Regions from separate parts of the Serratia surfactantfaciens genome, predicted to be linked through region 2. Evidence: predicted binding sites of a transcription regulator. Region 2 holds the regulator's gene; each other region holds the start of a gene.
The links. The regulator Fur, encoded in region 2, represses iron uptake genes when iron is present. The targets are predictions, from matches to a motif close to ATAATAATGAGAACNACTATCAA.
Positions count from the first base shown of each region.

Region 1: the regulator Fur is predicted to act here: its motif matches at 3,618-3,640, upstream of ftnA (non-heme ferritin).
Region 3: the regulator Fur is predicted to act here: its motif matches at 1,785-1,807, upstream of sufA (Fe-S cluster assembly scaffold SufA).
Region 4: the regulator Fur is predicted to act here: its motif matches at 2,088-2,110, upstream of fes (enterochelin esterase).

Region 1 is NZ_CP016948.1:1,338,280-1,345,762, forward strand. Features, by position in the region: gene dksA (RNA polymerase-binding protein DksA) at 206-631, shown strand; gene ATE40_RS06345 (LysR family transcriptional regulator) at 636-1,532, opposite strand; gene ATE40_RS06350 (RidA family protein) at 1,681-2,076, shown strand; gene pip (prolyl aminopeptidase) at 2,233-3,186, shown strand; gene ATE40_RS06360 (DNA polymerase III subunit theta) at 3,218-3,448, opposite strand; gene ftnA (non-heme ferritin) at 3,793-4,311, shown strand; gene yobA (CopC domain-containing protein YobA) at 4,635-5,018, shown strand; gene copD (copper homeostasis membrane protein CopD) at 5,021-5,902, shown strand; gene ATE40_RS06380 (YebY family protein) at 5,972-6,313, shown strand; gene ATE40_RS06385 (hypothetical protein) at 6,805-7,209, shown strand; gene ATE40_RS06390 (hypothetical protein) at 7,206-7,424, opposite strand.
Region 2 is NZ_CP016948.1:580,923-588,405, forward strand. Features, by position in the region: gene chiP (chitoporin ChiP) at 458-1,861, shown strand; gene chiQ (ChiQ/YbfN family lipoprotein) at 1,908-2,234, shown strand; gene ATE40_RS02740 (beta-N-acetylhexosaminidase) at 2,248-4,905, shown strand; gene fur (ferric iron uptake transcriptional regulator) at 5,154-5,600, opposite strand; gene fldA (flavodoxin FldA) at 5,930-6,469, opposite strand; gene ybfE (LexA regulated protein) at 6,734-7,021, opposite strand; gene ybfF (esterase) at 7,278-7,483, opposite strand, start outside.
Region 3 is NZ_CP016948.1:1,619,658-1,627,140, forward strand. Features, by position in the region: gene ydiJ (D-2-hydroxyglutarate dehydrogenase YdiJ) at 1-467, shown strand, start outside; gene menI (1,4-dihydroxy-2-naphthoyl-CoA hydrolase) at 464-880, shown strand; gene ATE40_RS07750 (hypothetical protein) at 926-1,330, opposite strand; gene sufA (Fe-S cluster assembly scaffold SufA) at 1,858-2,229, shown strand; gene sufB (Fe-S cluster assembly protein SufB) at 2,244-3,740, shown strand; gene sufC (Fe-S cluster assembly ATPase SufC) at 3,784-4,530, shown strand; gene sufD (Fe-S cluster assembly protein SufD) at 4,505-5,791, shown strand; gene sufS (cysteine desulfurase SufS) at 5,788-7,014, shown strand; gene sufE (cysteine desulfuration protein SufE) at 7,051-7,467, shown strand.
Region 4 is NZ_CP016948.1:4,784,092-4,791,574, forward strand. Features, by position in the region: gene ATE40_RS22305 (TonB-dependent siderophore receptor) at 1-1,911, opposite strand, end outside; gene fes (enterochelin esterase) at 2,197-3,576, shown strand; gene ATE40_RS22315 (MbtH family protein) at 3,551-3,757, shown strand; gene ATE40_RS22320 (enterobactin synthase subunit F) at 3,790-7,483, shown strand, end outside.

The sequences.
Region 1 (7,483 bases), 760 kb from region 2:
ATTCCCTTACTCATGATGGCCTCTCGTTACCTATGATTGGGTGGCTTGCTCAGCCATTAACCGCCTAAAGCCGGCAGGATGCAAGCGACAAAGTGCGAATTGCTCTTAACCGGCTGTTTGCACGTGAAATTTTGTTTTTGGATGACCGGGTGATAAAAATAATTATTATGTTATAATATTACACTTTTAATGTTCGGAGAACGCAATGACTGTGATGGCATTACCGGATGCGCAGCAACTGCTGGCCATGCCGGATTCTGATTATATGAACTCGGTTCAACGGGCGTTTTTCCGTCAGCTGCTGCAGGATGAGCGGCAAAAGCTGCTGTTGCATATCGATGAGCTGAAGAGCGAGATCGACGGCGGCGAAGCGACGGGCGATGAGGCCGACAAGGCGGCGCGCGAAGAGGATCTGCGCTTGCTGTTCCGCCAGTTGGATCGCGAAAGCCGCCTGCTGCCGAAAATCGATGCGGCGCTGGCGCGTTTGCAGAACGGCGAATACGGCTACTGCCGCGAAACCGGCGAACCCATCGGGCTGGCGCGCCTGCTGCTGCGCCCGACGGCGGAACTGAGCATCGAGGCGAAAACCGCGCAGGAGATGCGCGAGCCGCATATGCGTAAAGGCGGGTAAGGCTTCAGCCGCCGAGCGTATCCGCCAAGAGATCGAGAAAGCGCCTGACACGGGGTTCCAGCAGGCGCTTATTCGGATAGAGCGCCACAATCCTGACTTCTTCACCCTCCACGGCGCGCAGCACCTGCTGCAGACGACCGGTGGCCAAATCCTCCGCAATCATAAACTCCGGCAGATACGCGATGCCCAACCCGGCCAAAGCGGCATCGTGCAGCGCTTCTCCGCTGTCCAGCCGCAGGCGGCCGCGAACTGGAGCCTTGACCCATTCGCCGCGCTCGTCACGCAACCGCCAGGGCTGCTTTTGGTTGCGGCTGCTGAACAGCAGAGCCTCGTGCCCGGCGAGCGACTCAACGGTATGCGGTTCGCCACGGGCGGCGAGGTAGGCGGGGGAGGCGCACAGCAGGGCGCGATACCTGGCGAGGGTTCTGGACACCAGCCGGGTATCCGGTGCCGTGACGCCGATCCGTACTGCCAAATCAAACCCTTCTTCCACGACATCCGCCAGGCGATCGGAAAAACTGATCTCCACCTGCACCTCAGGCCAGGCGACGAGAAATTTCGGCACCAGCGGCAACAGGATCCGTCTGCCGAAGGCGGAAGGGGCGGTCAACCGCAGCACTCCGCGTGCGGTGCCCTTGTCGCCGGCCACGCTGGCCTCGGCATCGTCGACCGAAGCGAGGATCTGTAGGCCACGTCGATAAAACTCTCGTCCCTCGTCGGTCAGGCCAAGCGAACGCGTGGTGCGATGCAACAGCCGCACGCTCAGCCGCTGCTCCAGACGCGCGATGGCCTTGCCCGCCGCCGAACGCGATAGCCCCATCGTCTGTCCGCCGGCGACAAAACTGCCGGCGTCGACGACGGCCATGAAAACCTGAATGTCATTGAGATTCGCCCGTAGCATGCTGCCCTCCGAGAACCGGTGAAAAGACAATAAATTTAATATATTCAATATATTAAATGCATCGTTAACGTCGTTTTAGTGACGACATCCATTCGCCAATCAAACGATTATAGTCGTCATGGAAACGATAAACGGTTGGAGAAACAGCATGAAAAATGGCATCACGCACTACCACCACGGGGTCATTTGGGAAGAGGAGAATGGCGTGTCCCAAGGCTATCGCGTCAAGGATACCCTCTACATCTCGGGGCAGTTTTCCCATGATATGCAGGGGGAGTTTGTCGGCGCGGGCGATATCGAACGGCAAACCCAACAGACGTTGGACAATCTGGATCGGGTATTGGCGGGATTCGGCGTCGAACGTTCGAACCTGGCGTATGTGGAGATCTATCTGACCGATGTACAGGCGCATTTTGAACCCTGCGTTGCGTTGTTCAAGCGCTATGTCGGTGATCACCGGCCCGCCGGTTCGCTGATCGGCGTCACCGGGCTGGCTTCGCCCGAGCAATTGGTGGAGATCAGCGCGATCGCGCACCTGAACTGATCGGGCCTGTGGGCATTTTGCAAGCAGGTCGTTGTGATTTTGAGCAAACGCGCGCCGAGTTCCCGGCGCGCGTTTGAGTTTTCAGGTTTTACCGTTGACCTGCCGGGCGGCTTCCGCTTTGATGAAAGCATGACTCACAGAGAGACGGAAAGCGCCATGGAACAATTACGAGGTTTGTACCCGCCGTTAGCGGCATACGACAGCGGTTGGCTGGACACTGGGGATGGCCACCGGATCTACTGGGAGCTGAGCGGTAACCCGAACGGTAAGCCGGCGGTTTTCATTCACGGCGGGCCGGGCGGAGGCATCTCTCCGCACCATCGCCAGCTGTTCGATCCCGAACGCTATAAGGTGTTGCTGTTCGATCAGCGCGGCTGTGGCCGTTCCCGTCCGCACGCCAGCCTGGACAACAACACCACCTGGCATTTGGTGGCCGATATTGAGCGGCTGCGGGAAATGGCCGGCGTTGAGCAGTGGCTGGTGTTCGGCGGTTCCTGGGGTTCCACGCTGGCGCTTGCCTATGCGCAGACCCACCCGGAACGCGTCAGTGAAATGGTGCTGCGCGGCATCTTCACCCTGCGCAAGCAGGAGCTGCATTGGTATTACCAGGACGGCGCTTCGCGCTTCTTCCCGGATAAATGGGAGCGCGTGCTGTCCATTCTGTCGGATGACGAGCGCAAAGACGTGATCGCCGCCTACCGGCAGCGGCTGACCTCGGCCGATCCGCAGGTGCAGCTCGAAGCGGCCAAGCTGTGGAGCGTGTGGGAAGGGGAGACCGTCACGCTGCTGCCGAGCCGCGAGTCTGCGTCGTTCGGCGAGGATGATTTCGCGCTGGCGTTCGCCCGCATTGAAAACCACTACTTCACCCATCTGGGGTTCCTGGAAAGCGACGACCAGCTGCTGCGCAACGTGCCGCTGATCCGCCATATTCCGGCGGTGATCGTCCACGGCCGTTATGACATGGCCTGTCAGGTGCAGAACGCCTGGGATCTGGCCAAGGCCTGGCCGGAAGCGGAGTTGCATATCGTGGAAGGGGCGGGGCATTCGTATGACGAACCGGGCATCTTGCACCAACTGATGATCGCCACCGACCGGTTCGCCGGCAAGTGACGCAAAAAACCCGCCGTTACGGCGGGTTTTTTTATTTGGCCTTCGGCTCGTACGGCAGGCGCGAAAACCTGTGGGATTCCGCGCGGTAATGCGCCACGCGCTCGCGAAAATAATCGCGCAGCGCTTCCGGCTGCTCGCGCTCTACCACTTCCGGGATCACCGGCATGTTGTAGCGCTCTTTGTACGCCACGCCTGAGGCGGCGAGATCCACATTCACCCTGTCCATTTCCTCTTTGGGCAGCTCGGCCAGATTGTAACCCACGCTATGCTCCTTACTTACTTTGCCGCATTGAATCTGCGCAGAAGGTAATCCACCCGGCGGCGCTTGGCAAGCCCATTACGCCGTTGCCGGGAGCGATATTTATCCAGCAGTAATGCAATCTATTTATTCTTTTAAATAAGAATGATTCGCTTTTTGATTAAACTAAAAGATGAAAATAATTATCATGTTAATTCTCAATGTGGCGATGATATTATAATTTGTTGATATATATGATTTTTATAATTAATGTGATTTGAGTGTAAATAAGGTGTTTTTATTTTTACGGCAGCAGGGCATAATGCGCGGAAATTAAATTCATGACCTGCAAAATAAAAGGAATCATTATGCTGACGCAAGAAATGACTCAAAAGCTGAATGAGCAACTGAATCTGGAGTTCTACTCCGCCAACCTGTACCTGCAGATGAGCGCATGGTGCAGCGATAAAGGCTTTGAAGGCGCCGCCGCATTTCTTAAAGAGCACTCTCAGGAAGAGATGCAGCATATGCAACGTCTGTTCGACTACCTGAGCGATACCGGCTCTCTGCCGCTGCTGGGCACCATCGCCGCGCCGCCGGTGGAATTCGAATCGCTGGCGGATGTGTTCGAGCAGACCTACGAACACGAGAAGCTGATCACTCGTCAGATCAACGAGCTGGCGCACGCGGCAATGTCCTCTCATGATTACTCCACCTTCAACTTCCTGCAGTGGTACGTGGCGGAGCAGCACGAAGAAGAGAAGCTGTTCAAATCCGTACTGGATAAGCTGGCGCTGGTGGGCACCAGCGGCAAAGGTCTGTTCTTCATCGACAAAGATCTGAAGAAGATGGGCGCGATGGGCCAGGGCGGTAACGGCCAGGCTTGATCCCCGGAATAACGTCGAAAAACCGCGCGCGGGCGAGCCTGACGCGCGGTTTTTTTTACCCTGCGTTTATCGCGGTTATGCGGCGATACGTGCTGCCGGATCGCAAAATGCCAGTGATGCGCTCGACTTGCCGCGGTGTGGTCGTTATCATTTACCGCGATACGCTACAGGGATGGTAGAGTCAAAACAGCGGGTTAGCCGATACAACCCGTTTTCTGTTTACCCGTGGCGCAATCATTTGCGGTGGGTTGGGGCCGCTGATACATCGCCTTGGCTGTGGCCTTAACCCTTATGACCCTCTTTTACTGTTAAGGGATACCACTGTGATCGGTAAAATTCGTTCCTCCTGTCGCCTGCTTTCCACCATTTTCGTCCTGTTCGTTGGCCTGTCTTCACAGCAAGCGCTGGCGCACGCCCACCTGAAAGTGGAAACGCCGAAGGCCGACGCCAGCGTCAGCCCGGCACCGAAGGCGCTGACCCTCAGCTTCTCCGAAGGCATCGAGCCGAACTTCAGCGGCGTGAAAATCACCGGCCCGGACAACGCCGTGGTGAAAACCGGCAAGCTGCAGCTCGATCCGAACAACAACACCCAGGTCAACGTGCCGATTGAAGGCGAGCTGAGCGCGGGCAAATACAACGTCGGCTGGCATGTGGTGTCGGTCGACGGGCATAAAACCAAAGGCCAGTACAGCTTCACCGTAAACTGACCGTGAGTCTGGCGACCCTGTTCGTTCTGTGTCGCTTGGTGCACTTTGCGGCGGTGATGCTGATGTTCGGCATCAGTCTGTTCACCGCCTTATTGTCACCGCAGCGCCTCTCCCCGATCCTCTCCCGCGATGTGCGTCCGCTGCTGCTTGCCGGCACCTGGGTAGCCGGGCTTTCCGCCGTGGCGCTGCTGGCCATCCAGGCCGGGCAGATGGGCGACGGTTGGGAAGACGCCTGGCGGCTGGAGGTCTGGTGGGCGGTACTCGGCACCACCTTCGGCGAAGTGTGGCGTTGGCATCTGGGCCTGTCGCTGCTGGCGATCCTGAGCCTGCTGCTGCCGGAACGGCCGCGTGCGCAGGCGTTGGCGCTGTGTTCGGCGCTGCTGCTGGTGAGCCTGGCGTTCATCGGCCATGCGGCGATGCACGAAGGCGCGCTGGGCGTGTTGCACCGCGCCAACCATGCAGTACACCTGCTGGCCGCCGGCTACTGGTTCGGTTGCCTGGCGCCGCTGTTGGTGTGCCTGCGCTACCTGCAGCCGCCGCAGTGGCGCAGCGACGCCATCACCACGCTGATCCGTTTCTCGCGCTGGGGGCACCTGGCGGTGGCGGCGGTGATCGTCACCGGCATCGTCAACAGCCTGATTATTCTCGGCGGCTGGCCGCTTAATCTCGGCTCCCCTTATCAGCGCCTGCTGCTGATCAAAACCGCGCTGGTGGCGCTGATGGTGATGGTGGCATTGGCCAATCGCTACGCCATCGTGCCGGCGATGAGCCGTGTACCGGCGCTGGCGCAGCGCGGCGTGGTGCTGGCCTGCTGGATCGAAGTGGGGCTGGGAATGACGGTGCTGCTGCTGGTCAGTTTATTTGCAACCTATGCGCCGGTATGACATTTCAGCTTGCCGCAGGCCGGCAAGCTGCGGGAAAATCGACGCGAATAGCAACCTTAAGGCCATCACATGAAATCGGTATTACTCGGCATTACGCTGCTGGCAACCGCGACCGGCGCGCTGGCGGCAGACAAACTGGTTAACATCACCAAACTGGAGTACGGCAAACAGTGGGCGTTCACCAAGGAAGAGGTGACGCTGCAGTGCCGCAGCGGCGGCGCGCTGTTCGTGCTGAATAACAGCACCCTGATGCAATACCCGCTCAACGACGCGGCGGAGCAACAGGTGAAGAAGGGCCATCAGCGTGCGCAGCCGCTGGAGGTGATCCTGCTGGACGACCCTGCCGAACCGGGGAAAAAAATGAGCATGGCGCCGTTCATCGAGCGCGCCGAGAAGCTGTGCGCTGACTAACCGCTTGTTTGCCAACGTCTTGTCCAAGGTGCGCGGATTGATGCGCATTTGCCGCATAGTTATTTCGTCACGAAACTATCACGCGGCCGCCGGGCGGCTGGCAAAACTGGCGCGGTAGGCTACTCTTAAAGTGCACGGCTGAACAAGCCCTGCATTAAATGCCAACTTTTAGCGCACGGCTCTCTCCCAAGAGCCATTTCCCTAGACCGAATATAGGAATCGTATTCGGTCTTTTTTTGTGTGCTTGATTTATAAGTAAATCCCACTTAATACGCCAGCAACAATTCCCATTCCTCTTTTCGAATCACAGCTCACTAACCCGACCTCCATCCCCATCCTCCACCCGCACATATCGCTAATTCAGCCGCACCAAAAGTCATTACGTCATCTAAGGCGCTGATAAGCTCCGTTCATTGTTCCCATCGCCGGTTAAGCGAGGATGATATTGTGATTAATATCAATATGTTAATTCTTATAAAAGGAAGACTGCGTTGAACGACCGGTTGAGCCAGTTGAAGAGAACGCTACCCGGCTATCTCGAGGCGTGGCGTGAGGCGGCTTTACCACCTGACTGGGGGCAGGTGGCTAATCCTGAAGTGGTTGCCGAGCTGTTGGCTGAGTGGGAGGCGCTCAGCGAATGGGCGTCTCGGTTCGAAACAACCACTGAAACTCCCTCCGAGCCGGCCGCGTTTTGGCAGGAGCGTGCCGAGCTGATGGCGCAGCGCAATCGCGAACTCAGTGCCCAACTGGCGACGCCAGTCCGTTTGCCCGGCGTGCGGGTGGCCTTTTTTGGCTATGTGAAAACGGCGGTGATGGACGCCATGCAGGTGAAAGCGGCGATTCGTGATGCCGGTTTTATCATTGTGGGCGACGACCAAAGTGGGAATACGGCTTAACGCGGCTTCTTCTCAAATTTCTCGGCAAAAAAGAACCGCAGCAATTTATTTGTCCACAGCAGGATGGCGCCGACCACCACCAGCGAGACGACGAAATGCGACAGGTTTTTAGGCGCGGCGTAGCCGTGGGTAAAAGAGACCCCGGCGCCGCTGAGCAGCAGGGTGGCGATCCAAAAGCCGAGTAGCAGGCACAAGGTACGGAACAGTTTAAACATTGTTATCACCGAAATGCTGAAAGCGCCGACTGAACGGAAAGACACAGCCGGGGCTTTGA
Region 2 (7,483 bases):
GCGCGTTAACCAATAAGCTTCTTGATATTGATCTTAATAGTGTTAACTTTTCTTATATATTCGTGATGCGAATTAATTTCATTTAGAGAGCGCTCTCAGATTTTATCTTCTGACTGACGAATTAGCTCAGGCTGAAACCATTAATCGTCTCTGGTTGACCTTATATCTGTGTTTATTCTGATTTAATTGAATTTTTTATTCGACACCCTCCATGATCACTGGCGTAACAAATTATCACTGATATGTGCTCCTTGTCATACTTTGACAAATCTTCCGCATTTTTCATTTGATAATTCGCGTCGCGAAAAATAGTCTGTCTGTAGCAATTAGTGCTGTGGGAATAACATCTCGTCGGCAATATTTTTTACCCGTTCGGGTTTTTTATTGGCAGTCGTGCAGGGCAGTGGTGAACACAGGCGGCTGCAACTTTTAAGTTAAGTCAAAGAGGAATTTCAATATGGGTACGCACGGTGCTCAGCGTAAAACGCTGGCGCTCGCAGTCGCGGGCGCGCTGTTGGGAACAGGGTTTGCCATGGCGCCTGAGGCGAAAGCCGCAGGGTTTATCGATGATTCCACGCTGACCGGCGGCATCTATTACTGGCAACGTGAGCGCGACCGTAAAGATCTCAATCCGGACAGCAAGGATTACAACCAATACACCACCAATCTGTCGCACTCTACCGCCAACCTGAGCCTGGATTTCGCCTCGGGCTACGCCTGGGACATGTTCGGCCTGGATGTCGGCGCCTTCACCGCCATCGAACTGGCTGAATCCAGCGCCAGCGGCCACCCGAACGAGATCGCGTTCTCCTCGAAGAACCGTACCTACGACGAAGACTACTCCGGCGACAAAGGCGGCGTCAGCCTGTACAAAGCCGCCGCCAAGTTCAAATACGGCCCGGTCTGGGCGCGCGCCGGCTACATTCAGCCGAGCGGCCAAACCCTGCTGGCGCCGCACTGGAGCTTTATGCCGGGCACCTATCAGGGCGCCGAGGCCGGCGCCAAGTTCGACTACGGCGATGCCGGTGCGTTGAGCTTCTCCTACATGTGGACCGACAAATACAAAGCGCCGTGGCATATCGAGATGGACGATTTCCGTCAGAACGATAAGAAAACCCGCGTCTCCTACCTGCACTCGCTGGGCGCCAAGTACGATTTCAAAAACGATCTGGTGCTGGAAGCCGCTTTCGGCCAGGCCCAGGGTTACGTGAATCAGTACTTCACCAAGGCGTCTTACAAATTCGATGTGCTGGGCAACCCGCTGACTACCAGTTACCAGTTCTACGGTGCGGAAGACCGCATCAGCAACAAGAACGATCCGAACAGCATCTACGACGGCCTGGCCTGGCTGCAGGCCCTGACCTTCGGTTACACCACCGGTCAGTTCAACTGGCGTCTGGAAGGCACCATGGTCAAGGCGGAAGGCAATCAGGGCTTCTTCCTGCAGCGCATGACCCCGACCTACGCTTCGTCTAACGGTCGGCTGGACGTGTGGTGGGACAACCGCTCCGACTTTAACGCCAACGGCGAGAAAGCGTTGTACGCCGGCGTGATGTATGACCTCAGCAACTGGAACCTGCCGGGCATGGCGGTCGGCGGCTCTTATGTCTACGCCTGGGACGCCAAGCCGAGCACCAACCCGATCTACGATCAGAGCCAGCGCCTGAAAGAGAGCGCCTGGAGCCTGGACGCGATGTACACCATCCAGGAAGGGCGCGCCAAGGGCACGCTGATCAAGCTGCACTACACCCAGTATGACAACCACACCAACATCCCGAGCTGGGGCGGCGGTTACGGCAACATCTTCCAGGACGAGAAAGACGTCAAGTTCATGGTCATCGCGCCATTCACCATCTTCTGATGCGTTCCCCGGCCTTGCGGCCGGGGGCAGTTAAGGGAATTCAACGATGAAAAAAATCATGCTGATGTTGGCGGCCGCCGCGGCCTTGAGCGCCTGCGCGCAACCCGCCGCGCCGCCGGAAGACGCCAAATTGAAGCAGGCTTACAGCGCCTGCATCAACACCGCCGAAGGTTCGCCGGAGCGTCTGCAGCCCTGCAAGGCGGTGCTGAACGTGTTGAAACAAGAGAAGCAGCACCAGCAGTTCGCCGCGCAGGAAACGGTGCGGGTGATGGATTATCAGAACTGCATTATGGCGGTGCACAGCGGTAACGGTCAGGCTTACGACGCCAAGTGCGGCAAGCTGTGGCAAGAAATTCGCGATAACAATAATTAAGAAGGACGAGAACATGAACGCATTCAAACTGAGCGCGCTTGCCGCCTTGACGGCAACGATGGGATTCCTGGGCGGCATGGGAAACGCCATGGCCGATCAACAGCTGGTGGATCAACTGAGCCAGCTGAAGCTGAACGTGAAAATGCTGGATAACCGCGCCGGCGAAAACGGCGTGGATTGCGCGGCGCTGGGCGCCGACTGGGCCTCTTGCAACCGGGTGTTGTTCACCCTCAGCAACGACGGCCAGGCTATCGACGGCAAGGACTGGGTCATCTATTTCCACAGCCCGCGCCAGACCCTGCGGGTGGATAACGATCAGTTCAAGATAGCCCACCTCACCGGCGATCTGTACAAGCTGGAACCGACCGCCAAATTCAGCGGTTTCCCTGCCGGCAAGGCGGTGGAAATCCCGGTGGTCGCCGAATATTGGCAGCTGTTTAGAAATGACTTCCTGCCGCGCTGGTATGCCACGTCCGGCGACGCCAAACCGAAAATGCTGGCGAATACCGACACCGAAAACCTGGACCAGTTCGTGGCGCCGTTCACCGGCGATCAGTGGAAGCGCACCAAAGACGACAAAAACATTCTGATGACGCCGGCTTCGCGCTTTGTCAGCAATGCCGAGCTGCAGACGCTGCCCGCCGGCGCGCTGCGCGGCCAGATCGTGCCGACGCCGATGCAGGTGAAGGTCCACGCGCAGGACGCCGATCTGCGCAAAGGGGTCTCGCCGGATCTGAGCACGCTGGTCAAGCCGGCGGCGGACGTCGTCAACCAGCGCTTTGCGCTGCTGGGCGTGCCGGTTCAGGCCAACGGCTATCCGATCAAGACCGATATCCAGCCGGGCAAGTTTAAAGGCGCGATGGCGGTGCCGGGCGCCTATGAGCTGAAGATCGGCAAAAAAGAGGCGCGGGTGATCGGCTTCGATCAGGCCGGGGTATTCTATGGGTTGCAGTCGATCCTGTCGTTAGTGCCGACCGACGGCAGCGGCAAGATTGCTACATTGGACGCCAGCGACGCGCCGCGCTTCCAGTATCGCGGCATTTTCCTCGACGTGGCGCGCAACTTCCATAAGAAGGATGCGGTGTTGCGTCTGCTGGATCAGATGGCGGCCTACAAGCTCAACAAATTCCACTTCCACCTGAGTGATGATGAAGGTTGGCGTATCGAGATCCCCGGTTTGCCTGAGCTGACGGAAGTCGGCGGCCAGCGCTGCCACGATCTGAGCGAAACCACCTGCCTGCTGCCGCAGTACGGCCAGGGGCCGGATGTCTACGGTGGTTTCTTCAGCCGTCAGGACTATATCGACATCATCAAATACGCCCAGGCGCGCCAGATTGAAGTGATCCCTGAGATCGACATGCCGGCGCACGCCCGCGCCGCGGTGGTGTCGATGGAGGCGCGCTATAAAAAGCTGCATGCCGCCGGAAAAGAGCAGGAGGCCAACGAATTCCGCCTGGTGGATCCGACTGATACCTCCAATACCACCTCCGTGCAGTTCTTTAACCGCCAGAGTTACCTGAACCCGTGCCTGGATTCTTCCCAGCGCTTTGTCGACAAGGTGATCGGCGAGATCGCCCAGATGCATAAAGAAGCCGGGCAGCCGATCAAAACCTGGCACTTCGGCGGCGACGAGGCGAAAAACATCCGCCTGGGCGCCGGCTATACCGACAAGGCGAAACCGGAGCCGGGTAAAGGCGTCATCGACCAGAGCAACGAAGACAAGCCGTGGGCCAAGTCGCAGGTTTGCCAGACGATGATCAAAGAAGGCAAGGTGGCCGACATGGAGCACTTACCGAGCTACTTCGGCCAGGAGGTCAGCAAGCTGGTGAAGGCGCACGGCATCGACAGAATGCAGGCCTGGCAGGACGGCCTGAAAGACGCCGAGAGCGCGAAGTCGTTCGCCACCTCGCGCGTGGGCGTCAACTTCTGGGATACCTTGTACTGGGGCGGTTTCGACAGCGTCAACGATTGGGCCAATAAAGGGTATGAAGTGGTGGTCTCCAACCCGGACTACGTCTACATGGACTTCCCTTACGAGGTGAACCCGGACGAGCGCGGTTACTACTGGGGCACTCGCTTCAGCGACGAGCGCAAGGTGTTCAGCTTCGCGCCGGACAACATGCCGCAGAACGCGGAAACCTCGGTCGATCGCGACGGCAACCACTTCAACGCCAAGAGCGACAAGCCGTGGCCGGGAGCCTACGGGTTGTCCGCTCAGCTGTGGAGCGAAACCCAGCGCACCGATCCGCAGATGGAATACATGATCTTCCCGCGCGCGCTGTCGGTGGCCGAACGCGCCTGGCACCGCGCCGGTTGGGAGCAGGACTATCGCGCCGGCCGCGAATACAAAGGCGGGGAGACCCACTTTGTCGACACCAAGGCGCTGGAGAAAGACTGGCTGCGCTTCGCCAATATCCTGGGCCAGCGTGAACTGGCCAAGCTGGACAAAGGTGGCGTCGCTTATCGTCTGCCGGTGCCCGGCGCACGCGTAGCGGGCGGCAAGCTGGAGGCGAATATCGCGCTGCCGGGATTGGGCATCGAGTATTCCACCGACGGCGGCAAGCAGTGGCAGCGTTATGACGCCAAGGCCAAGCCGGCGGTATCGGGTGAGGTGCAGGTGCGTTCGGTCAGTCCCGACGGTAAACGTTACAGCCGCGCCGAGAAGGTCTAAGCCCGGCGCATCGGCCTGTCGTCATGGCGGCGGGCCGCTTAACGAAGGGGGAATGCGTCCGCCTCTGCGCGTGTCGGCGTGAAGCGGACGTGAAAGTGAGAGCAGTACGTGGAGTCGCAGTGCCGCTGCAATTGTAGTATTTCATGACATGATCTTTCCCCGGCTGGTCCGGGGATTTTTTTGCTCACCGTTCAGCAAGCATAAAAAAACCGCCTCAGGGTGAGGCGGTTTTTCATAGCCAGTCAGGCTTATTTCTTGTCGTGCAGCGTTTCGTCTTCGCGGCAGTCACCGGTTTCACAGTGGCCGTACAGGTACAGGCTGTGGTTGGTGAGCTTGATGCCGTGCTGCTTGGCGATATCACGCTGGCGCACTTCGATGGATTCGTCACTGAATTCGATCACTTTGCCGCAGTCCAGGCAAATCAGGTGATCGTGGTGATGCTGTTGGGTCAGTTCGAACACGGACTTGCCGCCTTCGAAATTGTGACGTGTCACAATGCCCGCATCGTCAAACTGGTTCAGTACGCGATAAACCGTTGCCAGGCCGATCTCTTCGCCCATATCAATCAGTTTTTTGTACAAATCTTCCGCACTGACGTGATGGCATTCCGGATTTTGCAGTACTTCCAGGATTTTGAGTCGCGGAAGCGTGACTTTTAAGCCGGCCTTCTTCAATGCGATGTTGTTGTCGGTCATGCGAATTCAGTCCTGTTACTATGCTAATCAAGTTGAGGCGTACTCGCCTGTGGCATCGGTCGGCACAAAGAGTTAATGCGTCTCATTATAGAACCGGTTGTACTAAATGGAAACCGCCGGTTGTTAACAAAGATATAATTGCACTATTGCATGTTTTGCATGCAACGCCTTGATGGGTGGGATAAACCGATAACTCAGTCTACCTTGACGGGGTGGGAAGTTACAAATCTGTAGCTTCTATCGCAGCAATCCCTGCTGCCGATGATGGCCCTGTGCGCACACTATGCACTTTACAGGGCCTTTGTTCAACCTTTCGCCAGTTGCGGCGTTTAGCCGACGATATCGGCCAGGCTCAGCTCTTCGACGATCTGTTTGACCCAGGCATCGACGCGCTCGTTGGTCAGCTCCGGCTGGCGGTCTTCGTCGATCGCGAGACCAATGAAGTGGTTGTCGTCCGCCAGGCCTTTGGAGGCCTCGAAGTGGTAGCCTTTGGTCGGCCAGTGGCCCACGATGGCCGCGCCGCGCGGTTCAATGATGTCGCGGATGGTGCCCATCGCGTCACAGAAGTATTCCGCGTAGTCTTCCTGGTCGCCGCAGCCGAACAGCGCCACCAGTTTGCCGTTGAAATCGACTTCTTCCAGCGTCGGGAAGAAATCATCCCAGTCACACTGCGCTTCACCGTAGTACCAGGTCGGGATACCCAGCAGCAGGATATCGAACCCTTCCAGGTCTTCTTTGCTGCTTTTAGCGATGTCGTGTACTTCAGAGACGTCGTCGCCAAACTGTTTCTGGAGAATTTTCTGGATCATTTTGGCAATGTTTTCGGTATTGCCAGTGTCGCTGCCAAAGAAAATGCCTACAGTAGCCATATCGCGTATAACCTTTAAATTCAAGTAATTGCATTACTCGATGCCAGCACTGCCGCCGCTGACGCCGATTAAAATGATGCCATGACAAGAGCCTTTCGCCACGGGGGCGGGCGCCGACAGGCGCAGTCTCTTGCCGGTAAATGCGTATCATGCCAGAAAGTGGCGCCGGGGTTTTATCGCATTTATGCGATGCCGGAGAATGAAGAAAAGCGTGGTCGATCCGGCGTTGTCCTTAACGCCGCGCCGCGCGTGCGGCCGAAGAGATCAATGTTCCGGCTGTTCTTCCGCCAGTTGCGCCAACAGCATCTGCTCGATGAGTTCGCTGCGGCTAATGTTGCGCTGTTCCGCCAATTTGTTCAGGGCGTCCACCGCATCCGCGTTGATTTTCAGCTCTACGCGCCGCAATCCACGCACTTTATCGCGCCGTAACTGATTGCGCTTATTGATTCTAAGCTGTTCATCGCGGGAAAGCGGGTTGGTTTTCGGGCGCCCCGGACGGCGTTCATCTGCGAACAGATCCAGCGTCGTGCGATCCGTTTGTTCTTTTGCCATAGGTAGCGGTACTGCAAGGGAGTTTGCATCAAAAAGCGCTCGCACGCTTCCGGAGGCATCGGTTAACACACTTCGGGCCAATAAACCCTAACCCAAATTCACCCCCGAACCGGCGTTCGCGAACGCGCTGGCGCGGCGGCAAAATTATAGCGCGCCATATTACCCCAGCAGATGGAGCGGCGACAATGCCTAACTGCGGGCTAAACGCGCTAAGCCGTTATCTTTAGCGCGTTTTTTCGCCAGATGAGCGTATTTTTCAGGCTTCGTCGAGGAAACGGTGGATGGCGCGCAGCACCGCGTCCGGTTTTTCGGCGTGCACCCAATGGCCGGTGCCGGCGACGACATGGGCGCGGGCCTGCGGGAACTGGCGGGCGATGTCCGCACGATAGCTGTCCTGCACGTACGGCGACAGGCCGCCGCGAATGAACAGCGTCGGGTGCGGCCAGGCCGGCACGTCCTGCC
Region 3 (7,483 bases), 1.0 Mb from region 2:
TCGATCCTGCGCTGGTGCTGTGCTACCGCGACGAATACCGCGAGATCCTCGGCGCCGAGCGCGGCGATTTCCAGGTGCAGCTGGTGCATGAATGGTTGCAACAGCGGATCGCGGATCGCGCCGAACAGCCGGCGACCGGCGAGCCCTGGTATCTGTTCGGCCACTGCACCGAAACTACCGCGCTGCCGGCCAGCGGCCAACAGTGGGCGGCGATCTTCGCCCGCTTCGGCGCCAAACTGGAGAACGTCAGCGTCGGCTGCTGCGGCATGGCGGGCACTTACGGCCACGAAGCCAAGAACCTGCAAAACTCGCTCGGCATTTATGAGCTATCATGGCATCCGACGCTGCAGCGTTTGCCGCGGCAGCGCTGCCTGGCGACCGGCTATTCGTGCCGCAGCCAGGTGAAACGCATCGAGGGCAATGGCGTGCGCCACCCATTACAGGCACTTCTGGAGATGATTGAGTGAAATTGTGGAAACGTGAAACATCGCTGGAGCAGCTGAACCGCGCCGGTGACGGCTGCATGGTCAGCCATGTGGGCATCGAGTTTACCCAGATGGGCGAGGATTTCCTCGAGGCCACCATGCCGGTCGATGGCCGTACCCGGCAGCCGTTCGGGCTGTTGCACGGCGGAGCGTCGGTGGTGCTGGCGGAATCGATGGGATCGATGGCCGGCTACCTGTGCAGCGAAGGCGAGCAGAAAGTGGTGGGGCTGGAGATCAACGCCAACCACCTGCGCGCGGTGTTCGATGGGCAGGTGCGCGGGGTGTGCCGTGCGTTGCACGTGGGCCGCCGCCATCAGGTGTGGCAGATAGAGATCTTCGACGCGCGCGACCGGCTGTGCTGCACCTCGCGTCTGACCACGGCGGTCATCGACTGATCCCCGTCGGCTTCCGCAGGCCAGCGGCCTGCGGAACGCATCGCTTTACAGTTGAAACGGCACGCGTTTGACGAAGTCCTTCTGAAACGCGTTCGCCTTCTCCCAGGTGCCTTCCATCGCATATTTTTGGCAGATCAGCGTCAGCGTGTGGCGTGCGAAGTGGTAGCTTTGCACCCGAAACAGCTGGCAGCGCTGCGGATTGTTGATCTCGACGATCAGCCGGTTGTGCAGCTTGCTGAGCGCGTGCAGGTAGCTGTCGTCGTCGCCGTTCTCCAGGCACAGATTGGCCATGGTCAGGCTGACGCTGTTGTATCGCTTCAGATGATCAATATTGCATTCCGGGCGTCGCAGCGCCGCTTCGGCCATATAAAAGTCCACCGTGGCGTCGCGCACGCTGAATTTGTATTCGTCAATCTTGCCCAGCAACCATGCGTTGATCGTAAGAGTCATTGGCTTCGCGCTCAAATTCAAATTGAATGATAATCATTATCATATAAACTGCCGCGTTGCCGATCAATCCCCGATACGGCGTTTTTTTGTTGTGCAGGGTGGCAATTGGCCCTCGGCGGCCCAACTTGATCCAGAGCGACTAAACTTTAATCAGCAGCCTCTCAGTCCGCACAGGGCGAGAAATGCCGATAAACGCACATTTACGACAGACAGAATGCAGAAATAGGTATTTTCTATGAATGTTTAGAACGGCAACGCACCGTGGCGCTGTAACGCTGACGGGCCACCGGGGAGTGCGGTACGGTGATGCAGGATAGATAACAAATTCATAGGGATAGCATGCACACCTTGCCGCCTGACGCCGCAAGCCGCCACGGATGTCCCGTTGGCTTGCCGCGCGCCGCAGCGAAAAACCGCGCTCGCGGCGGATACCCCCGCAAAACAAACGGTTGAAGTGATAATCGTTATCACTAACATATAAGCAACCCAGATTGGCTGTGGCTAAACACGAGTGTGAGGTAGACCCTATGCAAACGGAAAATGTCGGCACTTTTTCTCTGGATGAAAATGTCTGGCAAGGCATTTCGCTCAGCGACAGCGCCGTAAGACAAATAACGAAACTGATGCAGCAGGATCCGCAGGTGAAAGGGCTGCAGCTAGGGGTGAAACAATCCGGCTGCGCCGGCTTTGCCTATGTGCTGGATCTGACCCGCGACCCCGCCGATGACGATCTGCTGTTTGAGCGCGACGGCGCCAAACTGTATGTGCCGCTGAAGGCGATGCCGTTTATCGATGGCACCACGGTCGATTATGTCCGTGAAGGGCTGAACCAGATCTTCAAATTCAACAACCCTAAAGCTCAGCATGCCTGCGGGTGCGGCGAGAGTTTTGGCGTTTGAGCGATGCAATCAACATGACACGAAGCAATGTAGAAATGCCTAATGAAGTGCAGGCTTGGGTCAGCGAAGGTCGCTACAAAGAAGGCTTCTTCACCCAGCTGGCAACCGATGAGTTGGCCAAGGGCATCAACGAAGAGGTAGTGCGCGCCATCTCGGCCAAGCGCAACGAACCCGAGTGGATGCTGGAATTCCGCCTCGAGGCCTATCGCGCCTGGCTGCAGATGGAAGAACCGCACTGGCTGAAGGCCAATTACGATCGCCTGAACTACCAGGACTACAGTTACTATTCGGCGCCGTCCTGCGGCAGCTGCGACGACGCCTGCGGTTCGCAACCCGGCGCCGAGCAGCAAACGGGCGCGGCGACGGAAAAAGATTACCTGACCAGCGAAGTGGAGCTGGCGTTCAACCAGCTCGGCGTGCCGGTACGCGAGGGCAGCGAGGTGGCGGTGGACGCCATCTTCGACTCGGTCTCGGTCGCCACCACCTACCGTGAAAAACTGGCGGAGAGCGGGGTGATCTTCTGCTCGTTCGGCGAAGCGATCCAGGAGTACCCGGATCTGGTGCGCCAATACCTGGGGCGGGTGGTGCCGTCCAACGATAACTTCTTCGCCGCGCTGAACGCCGCGGTGGCTTCCGACGGCACCTTCGTCTACGTGCCGAAGGGCGTGCGTTGCCCGATGGAGCTGTCGACCTATTTCCGTATCAACGCCGCCAAAACCGGCCAGTTCGAGCGCACCATTCTGATCGCCGACGAAGGCAGTTACGTCAGCTACATCGAGGGCTGTTCTGCCCCGGTGCGCGATAGCTACCAGCTGCACGCGGCGGTGGTGGAAGTGATCTTGCATAAAGACGCCGAAGTGAAATACTCGACGGTGCAGAACTGGTTCTCCGGCGGCGAGAGCAAGGGCGGCATCCTCAACTTCGTCACCAAGCGCGCGCTGTGTGAAGGCGCCGGTTCGAAAATGTCCTGGACCCAGTCGGAAACCGGCTCGGCCATCACCTGGAAATACCCGAGCGTGATCCTGCAGGGCGACAACTCGATCGGCGAATTCTTCTCGGTGGCGCTGACCAGCGGCCATCAGCAGGCGGATACCGGCACCAAGATGATCCACATCGGCAAAAACACCAAGTCGACCATCATCGCCAAAGGCATCTCCGCCGGCCACAGCGAGAACACCTATCGCGGCCTGGTGAAAATCCTGCCGGGGGCGGAAAACGCCCGTAACTTTACCCAGTGCGACTCGATGCTGATCGGGCCGGACAGCGGTGCCCACACGTTCCCGTACGTCGAAGCGCGCAACAACAGCGCTCAGCTGGAGCACGAAGCCACCACCTCGAAGATCGGCGACGACCAGCTGTTCTACTGCCTGCAGCGCGGCATCAGCGAGGACGACGCCATTTCGATGATCGTCAACGGTTTCTGCAAGGACGTTTTCTCCGAGCTGCCGCTGGAGTTCGCCGTCGAGGCGCAGAAACTTTTGGCCATCAGCCTGGAACACAGCGTGGGCTAATCGCCGCATTTTTAGCGCCGTCGGCGCTATCTGAGGACACAGCATGTTAAGCATCAAGAATTTGAAAGTCAGCGTGGAAGGCAACGAGATCCTCAAGGGATTGGATCTGGAGATCAAACCGGGCGAAGTGCACGCCATCATGGGCCCGAACGGCTCGGGCAAGAGTACGCTGTCCGCCACGCTGGCCGGGCGTGAAGAGTACGAAGTGACTGAAGGGGAAGTCACCTTCAAGGGCAAGGACCTGCTGGAGCTGGATCCGGAAGATCGCGCCGGCGAAGGCGTGTTTCTGGCCTTCCAGTACCCGGTGGAGATCCCCGGCGTCAGCAACCACTTTTTCCTGCAAACGTCGGTCAACGCGGTGCGCAAATACCGCGAACAGGAGCCTCTGGATCGCTTTGACTTCGCCGATTTCATCGAAGAGAAGATCGCGCTGCTGGATATGCCGGCCGATCTGCTGACCCGTTCGGTCAACGTCGGTTTCTCGGGCGGCGAGAAAAAGCGCAACGATATTCTGCAGATGGCGGCGCTGGAGCCGGATCTGTGCATTCTCGATGAAACCGACTCCGGTCTGGACATCGACGCGCTGAAGATCGTCGCCAACGGCGTCAATTCGCTGCGTGACGGCAAGCGCGCCTTTATCATCGTCACCCACTACCAGCGTATTCTGGACTACATCAAACCGGATTACGTGCACGTGCTGTCGCAGGGGCGCATCGTCAAATCCGGCGATTTCTCGCTGGTGAAACAGTTGGAGGAGCAGGGCTATGGCTGGCTTACCGACCAACAGTAATTCAAACGCGCTGCAGCAGCTGTATCGCCTGTTCGAAGGGCGCGGCGGCGAGCGTTCACCGCATGCGCTGGCGCACTGGCAGCAGGCGCTGCGGCTCGGCTGGCCGACGCGCAAGCATGAGAACTGGAAATACACGCCGCTGGAAGGCCTGCTGGAGCAGCAATTCCTCGAGCCGCAGCCCGCGCCGGTAACCGCCGAGCAGGCCGATGCGTTGGCGCTTGGCATCGACGCCTGTCGGCTGGTGTTCATCGACGGCCGCTACAGTGCCGCGCTCAGCGATGGCGACCTGGGCGACTACCAGTTTGAGCTGACCGCCTACGGCACGCCGCAGGCGCTGCCGGAGCCGATCCAACCGGAGGTCTTCCTGCACCTGACCGAAAGCCTGGCGCAGGAAACCAGCCTGATCCGCCTGCCCGCCGGCAAAGCCCCCGCGCGGCCGCTGTACCTGCTGCATATCAGCAGCGGACGCGGCGGTGCCGGGGAAGTGAACACCGTGCATCATCGCCATCATCTGGAGATCGGGCGCGGGGCCGAGGCGGAAGTGATCGAACACTATGTCAGCCTGGGCGAAGCCGCGCACTTTACCGGCGCGCGCCTGACCGCCAACGTGGCGGACAACGCCGGGCTGTTGCACTGCAAGCTGGCGTTTGAGAGCCAGCCAAGCTACCACTTCGCCCATAACGATCTGGTCATCGGCCGCGACGCGCGAGTGAAAAGCGACAGCTTCCTGCTGGGCGCCGGCCTGACGCGCCACAACACCAGCGCGCAGCTGAACGGCGAGGGCGCCAATCTGGTGATCAATAGCCTGGTGCTGCCGGTGGGCAAAGAGATCTGCGATACCCGCACCTATCTGGAACACAACAAGGGCTATTGCGAAAGCCGTCAGCTGCATAAAACCGTGGTCAGCGATCGCGGCAAGGCGGTGTTCAACGGCATGATCAAAGTGGCCAAGCACGCGATCAAAACCGACGGCCAGATGACCAACCATAACCTGCTGCTGGGTAAGGTGGCGGAAGTGGATACCAAACCGCAGTTGGAGATCTACGCCGACGACGTCAAGTGCAGTCACGGTGCCACCGTGGGGCGCATCGATGAAGAGCAGCTGTTCTATCTGCAGTCGCGCGGCATCGACAAGCATGCGGCGCAGCAGATGATCATCTTCGCCTTCGCCGCCGAGCTGACCGAAGGTATTGCCAACGACATCATCCGGGAACGTGTGCTGGCGCGCATCGCCCAGCGCCTGCCGGGGGAGGCCGCATGAGTTATCCGATTGAACGCGTGCGCGGCGATTTCCCGCTGCTGGCGCGTGAGGTGAACGGCCAACCGCTGGCCTATCTCGACAGTGCCGCCAGCGCGCAGAAACCGCAGGCGGTGATCGACCGCGAGCTGGATTTCTATCGCCACGGCTATGCGGCGGTGCATCGCGGCATCCATACTCTGAGCGCCGAGGCGACTCAGCAGATGGAAGCGGTGCGGGAACAGGCGGCGCGCTTTATCAACGCCGCGTCGGCGGAAGAGATGGTGTTCGTTAAAGGCACCACCGAAGGCATCAACCTGGTGGCCAACAGCTTCGGCCGCCACCTGCTGCAGACGGGCGACGCTATCCTCATCACCGAGATGGAGCACCACGCCAACATCGTGCCGTGGCAGATGCTGGCGCAGGAACGCGGGCTGCAGCTGCGGGTTTGGCCGCTGCAGCCGGACGGCACGCTGGATCTGGCGCGGCTGCCGGAGCTGGTCGATGCATCCTGTAAACTGCTGGCGCTGACCGAGGTGTCCAACGTGCTGGGCACCGTCAACCCGGTGCGCGAGATCATCGCTCGCGCCAGAGCCCTGGCGCCGGATCTGACGGTATTGGTGGACGGCGCGCAGGCGGTGATGCACCAACGCGTCGATGTTCAGGCGCTGGACTGCGATTTCTACGTGTTTTCCGGCCACAAGCTGTATGGCCCTTCCGGCATCGGCATGCTGTATGGGCGCCAGGCGTTGTTGCAGCAGATGCCGCCGTGGGAAGGGGGCGGTTCGATGATCCGTCAGGTCAGCCTGACGGCAGGCACCACCTTCGCCGATCCGCCGTGGCGCTTCGAGGCCGGTTCGCCGAACACCGCCGGCATCATGGGACTGGGGGCGGCGTTCGATTACGTCGAGGCCTTGGGGCTGAATGCGATCCACGATTATGAACAGTCGCTGATGCACTACGCGCTTGAGGCGCTCAAGCAGGTGCCGACGCTGAAAATCTATGGCCCGGCTCATCGCGCCGGGGTGATCGCCTTCAATCTGGGAGAGCATCACGCCTATGATGTCGGCAGCTTCCTCGACCAGTACGGCATCGCCATCCGCACCGGCCACCATTGCGCCATGCCGCTGATGGCGTTTTATCAGGTGCCGAGCATGTGCCGCGCTTCGCTGGCGTTATATAATACCCGGGAAGAGGTGGACCGGCTGGTGGCCGGGCTGCAACGCATTCATCAGCTATTAGGCTAGGCCGGGGCGTGTCCCCGGCGGTACAAAAGGATCCCCATGGCGAATTTGCCGGACAAAGATAAATTGGTGCGTAATTTCTCCCGCTGCTTGAATTGGGAGGAGAAATACCTGTACGTGATTGAACTCGGCGCCAAATTGCCGCCGCTGGACGAGGCCGAGCGTCAGGCCGGCAACCTGATCTCCGGCTGTCAAAGTCAGGTATGGATCGTGATGCGCCGCGATGAGCAGGGGCAGGTCGAGTTTCATGGCGACAGCGACGCTGCGATCGTCAAAGGGCTGCTGGCGGTGGTGTTTATTCTCTATCGTCAATTGACGCCACAGCAGATAGTCTCTCTCGATGTGCGGCCGTTTTTCGCCGAGCTGGCGCTCAGCCAACATCTGACGCCTTCGCGCTCCCAGGGATTGGAAGCGATGATTCGTGCCATTCGCAGTAAAGCCGCGCAGCTGGCCTGAGCCTCAACCCCCCTCG
Region 4 (7,483 bases), 910 kb from region 2:
GATCACCGACAGGTAATCGCCGGTGGTCTTGTTCTTGTTCTCGATCATGTAGGTGGCGTTGTTGCTCCAGGTGACGGTCTCGCTGACCGGCACGTTCAGCGAGCCTTCCAGCCCTTGTACGACCGCTTTCGGTACGTTCTCCCACTGATAAACCGCCGTGCCGGTGCTGCTGGTGGCGATGCGCGAGTTACCCGCTTCAATCTTGTTGTGGTAATCGTTGCGGAAGTAGGTTACGCCGGCCAGCCAGCCTTCGTTATGGAACTCCAGCCCGATCTCTTTGTTGACGCTGGTTTCCGCCTTCAGATCGTCGTTGCCCAGCAGGTAGCAGCCGTTTCTGACATCGCTGCCCGCACACCCCTGGCCTTTGCTGTACAGTAGGTAGTTGCCGTTGGTCTGGTACAGGGTCGGTGCCTTATAGGAACGCGCGATGCCCATTTTCAGCGTGAAGTAGTCGCCCAGTTCCTGCGACAGGTTCAGCGCCGGGCTCCAGTTGTTGCCGGATTCTGAATGCAGATCGTAGCGCAGGCCCGGCGTCAGCATGGTGGTGTCGGTCAGCTCGATATTGTCTTCGGCGAACAGCGAGAAGATATGCGCGGAAGCGTAAGGGCTGCGCGTGCCGTTGCCCATGCCGGGAATGGTGCCGCCCATCAGCGTTTGGCTGGTGGAGGTACCGTCTTTCATCCGCTGTTGGGTCCACTCGGTACCCAGCGTGGCGGTCTGTGAAACGCCCAGCTCAAACGGCACGCTGACTTCGCTGTGCGCCAGGAAGTCGTCCAGCTTGGTGGTGCCGAACCCGGTATTTTTGGTGTCGAAGATGCCTTCGGTGCCGCCGGCCAGTCCTTCGTTCAGACGGGTGTTGCGGGTGCGCTCGAACTGCACGTAGTTGTTGGTGCTCACGCCGTTGTCCCAGGCACCGCGATGGGTCAGGCCGAAGGTTTCACGGTAGATGCGGTTGGTCTCTTTGCCGTAGTTGCTCTGCACCAGGGCATTGGTGTTGGTGTTCTGGGTATCGCCGGAATACAGGTTGCCCTGACGGCCATAGGCATACTCGAACTCCAATGACTGCAGATGGGCGAAGTCCCAGTGCAGCAAGGCGTCGATGTTTTTATCGACCACCCCTTCGCGCCCGGCGGGCAGGCTGCTGGCGTAGGCGCCTACGCGTTCGGATTTATGTGATTCGTTAATGTCCCAGGCGTCGGCCTGCGTTTTGCTGTAGCCGCCGAACAGGCGGAAGCTCAGGGAATCGCTCAGCGGGCCGGACAGGCTGAAGTCGGTGCGCTTGGTGGCGCCCTCCTGCTTGTGCTGCGGCACGTTGAAGTAGCCGTTCAGCGAGCCGTGCAGCGCATCGCCGGCCTTCTTGGTGATGATGTTGACCACGCCGCCCGCCGCGCCGTTGCCGTAGCGCGCCGCGGCCGGGCCGCGCAGCACTTCGATGCGTTCAATCATTTCCGGCGGTACCCAGGCGGTATCACCGCGCGAGTCGCGCTCGCCGCGCCAGCCCTGGCGCACCGAGTTGCGGCTGGAGGCCGGTTTGCCGTCGATCAGCACCAGGGTGTTTTCCGGGCCCATGCCGCGGATATCGATCTGGCGGTTGTTGCCGCGCTGGCCGCTGGTGGAGTTGCCGGTCAGGTTAACCCCGGGCATGGTGCGGATAAGTTCGCTGATGTCGCGCGCCGGCGGGCGTTTCTTGATCTCGTCGGCGGTGATGGTGGACACCCCCGGCGCCTGCAGGTTCTGCCGGGCGGCGGTGACGACGATGGTGTCTTCGCCGCGCGGTTTTTTATCCGTGGCGCCGCTGTTTTCTTCCGTGGTGGTGGTATCAGCCTGCTGTGCGGCGTTGGCGAACGCGGACGCGCCCAATCCCAAGCCGATAAGAGTGGCTAAAGAATAACGTGATAGCTTGCTTTTCATTTGAGTGTCCTACCTTGCTGCCATCCCTCGCCGAATGGAGAGAAGGGCGGTTGTAGTTTTTTGTGTAGTCGGAAATAGAAAATCGGCTGCGGCAAGGGATGCCATTGATGTATCCCCGATCCCTGTCCGTTGCGCGCAATACCAGCACGATCTCCAAGCCTTACACACTATTGCAAATGCAAATTATTATCAATAGTATTTGGCGTACAGTGCGTTCGGGCGGTGGCCGGCGATAGGGAAAAGTCGACGTTCCCGGTGCCGCCAACTACAAAATGGGTAGGCGTTGTGAATACAGAACTACAGTCAGAAAGCAGCAGATTATTGGCCAGCAGCAATGCGGGCAGTCCAGGGTGGTGGTTGACGGTGGCACGACGCGGTACGCCATGGGTAGAACCGGCGGGTAACGGCCGGTGGCGAACCACCTTTTTCTGGCGCGATCCTCAGGGATGCGAATTGACCTCCGCCTACCGTCGCGTGTGGATCAACATCAACTGCCTGACCGACCATCATCAGCCGAATCCGCCGCAAAGCCTGCAGCGTTTGGCCGGCACCGACGTGTGGTACTGGCAGACCGAGCTGAGCGGCGCCTGGCGCGGCAGCTACTGCTTTATCCCCTGCTTTGACGAGCGGCCGCCGGCGTTCAGCGGCGACGATGCGCACGCCAACATGCACAACCTGCGGCACTGGTGGCACCAGGTGTTCGCCAGCGCCACCCCCGATCTGCTCAACCCGTACCGCTCCTGGCAAAGCGCCAGCGGCCACAGCGTCTCCGGCCTGCACATGCCGGATGCGCCGCCGCAGCCGGTATGGCGTTCATTCGATGAGTATGAAATAGCCAGCGGGCGCTGCACGCCGCCGCTGCCGGCGCGTTTGCAGCGCCATACCTGGCAGAGCGAGCGTCTCGGCAACAGCCGCGACGTCTGGATTTACACCACCGGCGACAGCAAGCCGGCCGAGCGCCCGTTGGCTATCCTGCTCGACGGCCAATTCTGGGCGAAGCAGATGCCGGTCTGGGAGCCGCTGATGCAGCTGACCCGCGAAGGGGCGTTGCCGGAAGCGGTGTATGTGCTGATCGACATCATCGATCTGCCGCACCGGTCGCGCGAACTGACCTGCAAAGACGACTTCTGGCTGGCGGTGCAGGAAGAACTGATGCCGCAGCTGGCCGACTGGGCGCCGCACAGCGACAAACCGGCCGATACGGTGGTGGCGGGGCAAAGCTTTGGCGGCCTGGCCTCCCTGTATGCCGGGCTGCGCTGGCCGCAGCGCTTCGGTGCGGTGATCACCCAGTCCGGTTCCTACTGGTGGCCGCGGCGCGACATGCTGCAGCTGCCGAGCATTCCCGACGACGCCTGCTGGCTGATGCAGCAGGTAGAACGTCACGGCCTGGGCAACCACGGCGCGCTGAAGGTCTTTATGGAAGCCGGTTCGCAGGAAAAGCTGGTGCATCGGGTCAGCGGCGAAATGGCGGCACGCCTGAGCGACGCCGGCCATCGGGTGCACTACCGGGTGGTGGAAGGCGGGCATGACGCGCTGTGCTGGCGCAGCGGCCTGACCGACGGGCTGCAGGCGGTATGGGCTTCCGCTTTCGCCACAGCTTATCCGGCATCGGCGACGGCAACGGCACGAGGAACACATGATGGAAAGCCTGAATCCGTTCGATGATCTACAGCAGCGCAGCCTGGTGCTGCGCAACGTACAACAACAATACAGTTTGTGGCCGGATTTCCGCGCCATTCCGTCCGAGTGGACGATCGTCTTCGGCCCGGCGGCGCGCACCGAGTGCGCCGAATGGCTGGAACAGCATTGGCAAGACATTCTGCCGGTCGCAGCACGCGAGGCGTGACCGGCGCCAGGTAATCACGGGAGCAATAAGCAGTGTCACACACCCCTAACTCTCTCAGCGGCCCGGCGCTTGCGGGCGAATGGCCGCTGGTCGCGGCGCAACCCGGCATTTGGGTCGCCGATCAAATTTCCCCGCATCGCAATGCTTACGCGGTGGCGCACGCCATCGAACTCAACGGCCCTGTCGCCGTGGAACCTTTGCTGCAGGCCATTACTCAGGGCCTGGGCGAGGTGGACATGCTGCGCCTGCGTTTTGCGGAACGCGACGGCGTGCCGGTGCAATGGCTGGATGACACGCTGGCGATACACGCGCCGGAACTTGTCGATCTGACGATGTCGCCGGACCCCGAAGCCGCCGCGCGCGCGCTGATGGATATCGATCTGGCGAGCGATCTGCGCGCCGGCAGCGGCGCGCCGCTGTATCGTCATGTGGTGATGCGCCTGGCGGATGACCGCTGGTTCTGGTATCAGCGCTATCACCATCTGCTGGTGGACGGTTTCAGCTTCACCGCCATCGCGCGCCGCGTGGCGGCGATTTATAGCCACCTTTGCCGCGGCGACGCGCTGGAACCGACGCCTTTCACGGCGTTCAGCGACGTGGTGGCGGAATACCAGGCTTACCGGGAGGCCCCGGCCTGGCAGCGCGACGCCGATTTCTGGCTCGAAAAAGCACGGCAGCTGCCGCCACCGGCCACGCTCTGCCCGCAGCCGCTGGCCGGGCAAACGCCCACGCCGCGCATCCACCGGCTGGAACAGCGCTGCGATCCGCAGGCCTTCGCCGAACTGGTGCAGTGCGGCGCGCAGCAGAAGCTGAACGCCGCCGATATGGCGGTGGCGCTGGTGGCGCTGTGGGTGTCGCGTCTGAGCGGTCAACCGAGCTTCAGCGCCGGTTTTATCTTCATGCGCCGTACCGGATCGGCCGCCCTGTGCGCCGCCGGCCCGGTGATCAACGTGCTGCCGATGGAGATGCACCTCGAGCCGCAGGCCACGCTCTATGAGGCCGCCACCCGCATCAGCCGCGAGCTGAAAACGGTGCGCCGCCATCAGCGCTACGATGCCGAACAGGTACAGCGCGATCTGGGGCGCATCGGCGACGGCGAACCGCTGTACGGTACGGTCTTCAACTTCAAAATGTTCGATTACCAGCTGGATTTCGCCGGTATCGAAGGCATTACCCACGATCTGGCCTCCGGGCCGGTGCGCGATCTGGAGATTGCGCTGTTTATCGACGAACACCATCAGCTGAAGGTTGAACTGCTGGCTAACGCCGAGCGTTACAGCCGTCAGGAACTGCTGGCGCATCTGCAGCGGTTGCCGCTGCTGCTGGCGCAGTTCGCCGCGCAGGCAACGTTGCCGATCGGCGAAGCCGATATGCTGACCGCCGACGATCACGCGCTGCTGGCGCGGGTCAACGACACGGCGCACCCGGTGCCGGCGACCACGCTGAGCCAGCTGCTGGCGCAGCAGGCGAAAACCACGCCGGACGCACCGGCGCTGGCGGATGCGCATTTCAGCTTCACCTACCGCGAAACGCGCGAGCAGGTCACGGCGCTGGCGCGCCAACTGGTGGCGCAGGGCGTGCGACCGGGCGACATCGTGGCGGTGGCACTGCCGCGTTCGGTGTTCCTGTCGCTGGCGTTGATGGCGATCGTGGAAGCGGGCGCCGCCTATCTGCCGCTGGACACCGGTTATCCGGACGAGCGGCTGGCGATGATGCTGGAAGACGCCGCGCCGCGGCTGGTCATCACCAACCCGGCGCAGCAGGCGCGTTTCGCCGACAAGGGCGAAATCTTGCTGTATGACGCGCCGCTGGCGGCCAATCACGCCGCCGGGGTGGCGATCGCGGGCCCGACGCCGGACCATGCGGCCTATATCATCTTTACCTCCGGCTCCACCGGGCGTCCGAAAGGCGTGCTGGTCGGCCATCAGGCGATCGTCAACCGTTTACTGTGGATGCAGCACCAGTACCCGCTGGGGGCGGACGACGCGGTGCTGCAGAAAACGCCATGCAGTTTCGACGTCTCGGTGTGGGAATTCTTCTGGCCGCTGATGGTCGGCGCCCGGCTGGTGATGGCGCCGCCGGAGGCGCACCGCGACCCGCAGCAGCTGCAACAGCTGATCGCACACCATCGCATTACCACGCTGCACTTCGTGCCGTCGATGCTGGCGGCCTTCGTCGCTGCCCTGGACGACGACGCGGCGGTGGCGAGCTGCGCCGCGCTGCGCCAGGTGTTCTGCAGCGGCGAAGCGCTGCCGGCGGAGCTGTGCCGCCTGTGGCAAAGCCGCACGGCGGTGCCGTTGCACAACCTCTACGGCCCGACCGAGGCGGCGGTGGACGTGACCTGGCATCCGGCCTACGGCGACGCGCTGGCGAAGGTGACCGGCGCCAACGTGCCGATCGGCCTGCCGGTATGGAACACCGGGTTGCGCATTCTGGACGCGCGCCTGCGGCCGGTGCCGCCGGGCGTGGCGGGCGATCTGTATCTGACCGGCGTGCAGCTGGCGCACGGCTACCTTGGCCGGCCGGATCTGACCGCCAGCCGCTTTGTCGCCGATCCGTTCGGCGAGGGCGGACGGATGTACCGCACCGGCGACGTGGCGCGCTGGCTGCCGGACGGCGCGGTGGAATATTTGGGCCGCAGCGACGATCAGCTGAAGATCCGCGGGCAGCGTATCGAGCTGAGTGAAATCGACCACGCCTTGCTGTCGCTGCCGGGCGTGCGCCAGGCGGTGACGCACGCGCTGGTGTTGCAGGGTACGCCGGTGGACGCCGGCGGCGATGCGCGCCAGCTGGTGGGTTATCTGGTGATGCAACCCGGCGCGAGCTGGGATGCGGAAGTTTTGCGTGCGGCGCTGGCCGACCGCCTGCCGCCGCACATGGTGCCGGTGGCGTTGGTGGAAATGCAGGATTTGCCGCTGAGCGCCAACGGCAAGCTGGATCGCAAGGCGTTGCCGCAGCCGCAGGGCGGTGAACGCAAGGCAGGACGGCCGCCGCAGGCCGGGTTGGAAAGCGAGATCGCGGCGGTATTCGCCCGTTTGCTGCAGCGCGAGCAGGTGTTCGCCGACGACGATTTCTTCGCGCTCGGCGGCCATTCGCTGCTGGCGATGCGCCTGGCGGCGGAGCTGCGCCGCGATCTGGGCAAGGCGGTGTCCGTCGGCCAGGTGATGGTGGCGTCGCGCGTTGAGCAACTGGCCGCCTTGCTGGCGGAAGATCGCACGCAGGAAGAGGCCGATCGCAGTGGCTTCGACAGCGTGTTGCCGCTGCGCGTCACCGAGGGGCCGACGCTGTTCTGTCTGCATCCGGCATCCGGCTTCTCCTGGCAGTTCAGCGTATTGCCGCGCTATCTCGACCAACACTGGTCGCTGGTCGGCATCCAGTCGCCGCGGCCGGATGGCCCGCTGGCGCTGAGCGAAGACATGGATCAGGTAGTGGATGCCCACTTGCAGACGGTGTTGCAGGTGCAGCCGCACGGGCCGTACCACTTCATCGGTTATTCGCTTGGCGGCACGCTGGCGCAGGGCATCGCCGCCCGGCTGCAGGCGCGCGGCGAGCAGGTGGCGTTCCTCGGCCTGCTGGATACCTATCCGCCGGAGACCCAAAACTGGGACGTGATGCTGGACGACAACGTGTTGAAGGAAGTGCAGCGCGAGCGCGAGCAGTTCCTGGCGGTGTCGCAGGACACGCTCGATCCGGCGCTAGGCGAGACGCGCACGGCGATGTTCGACA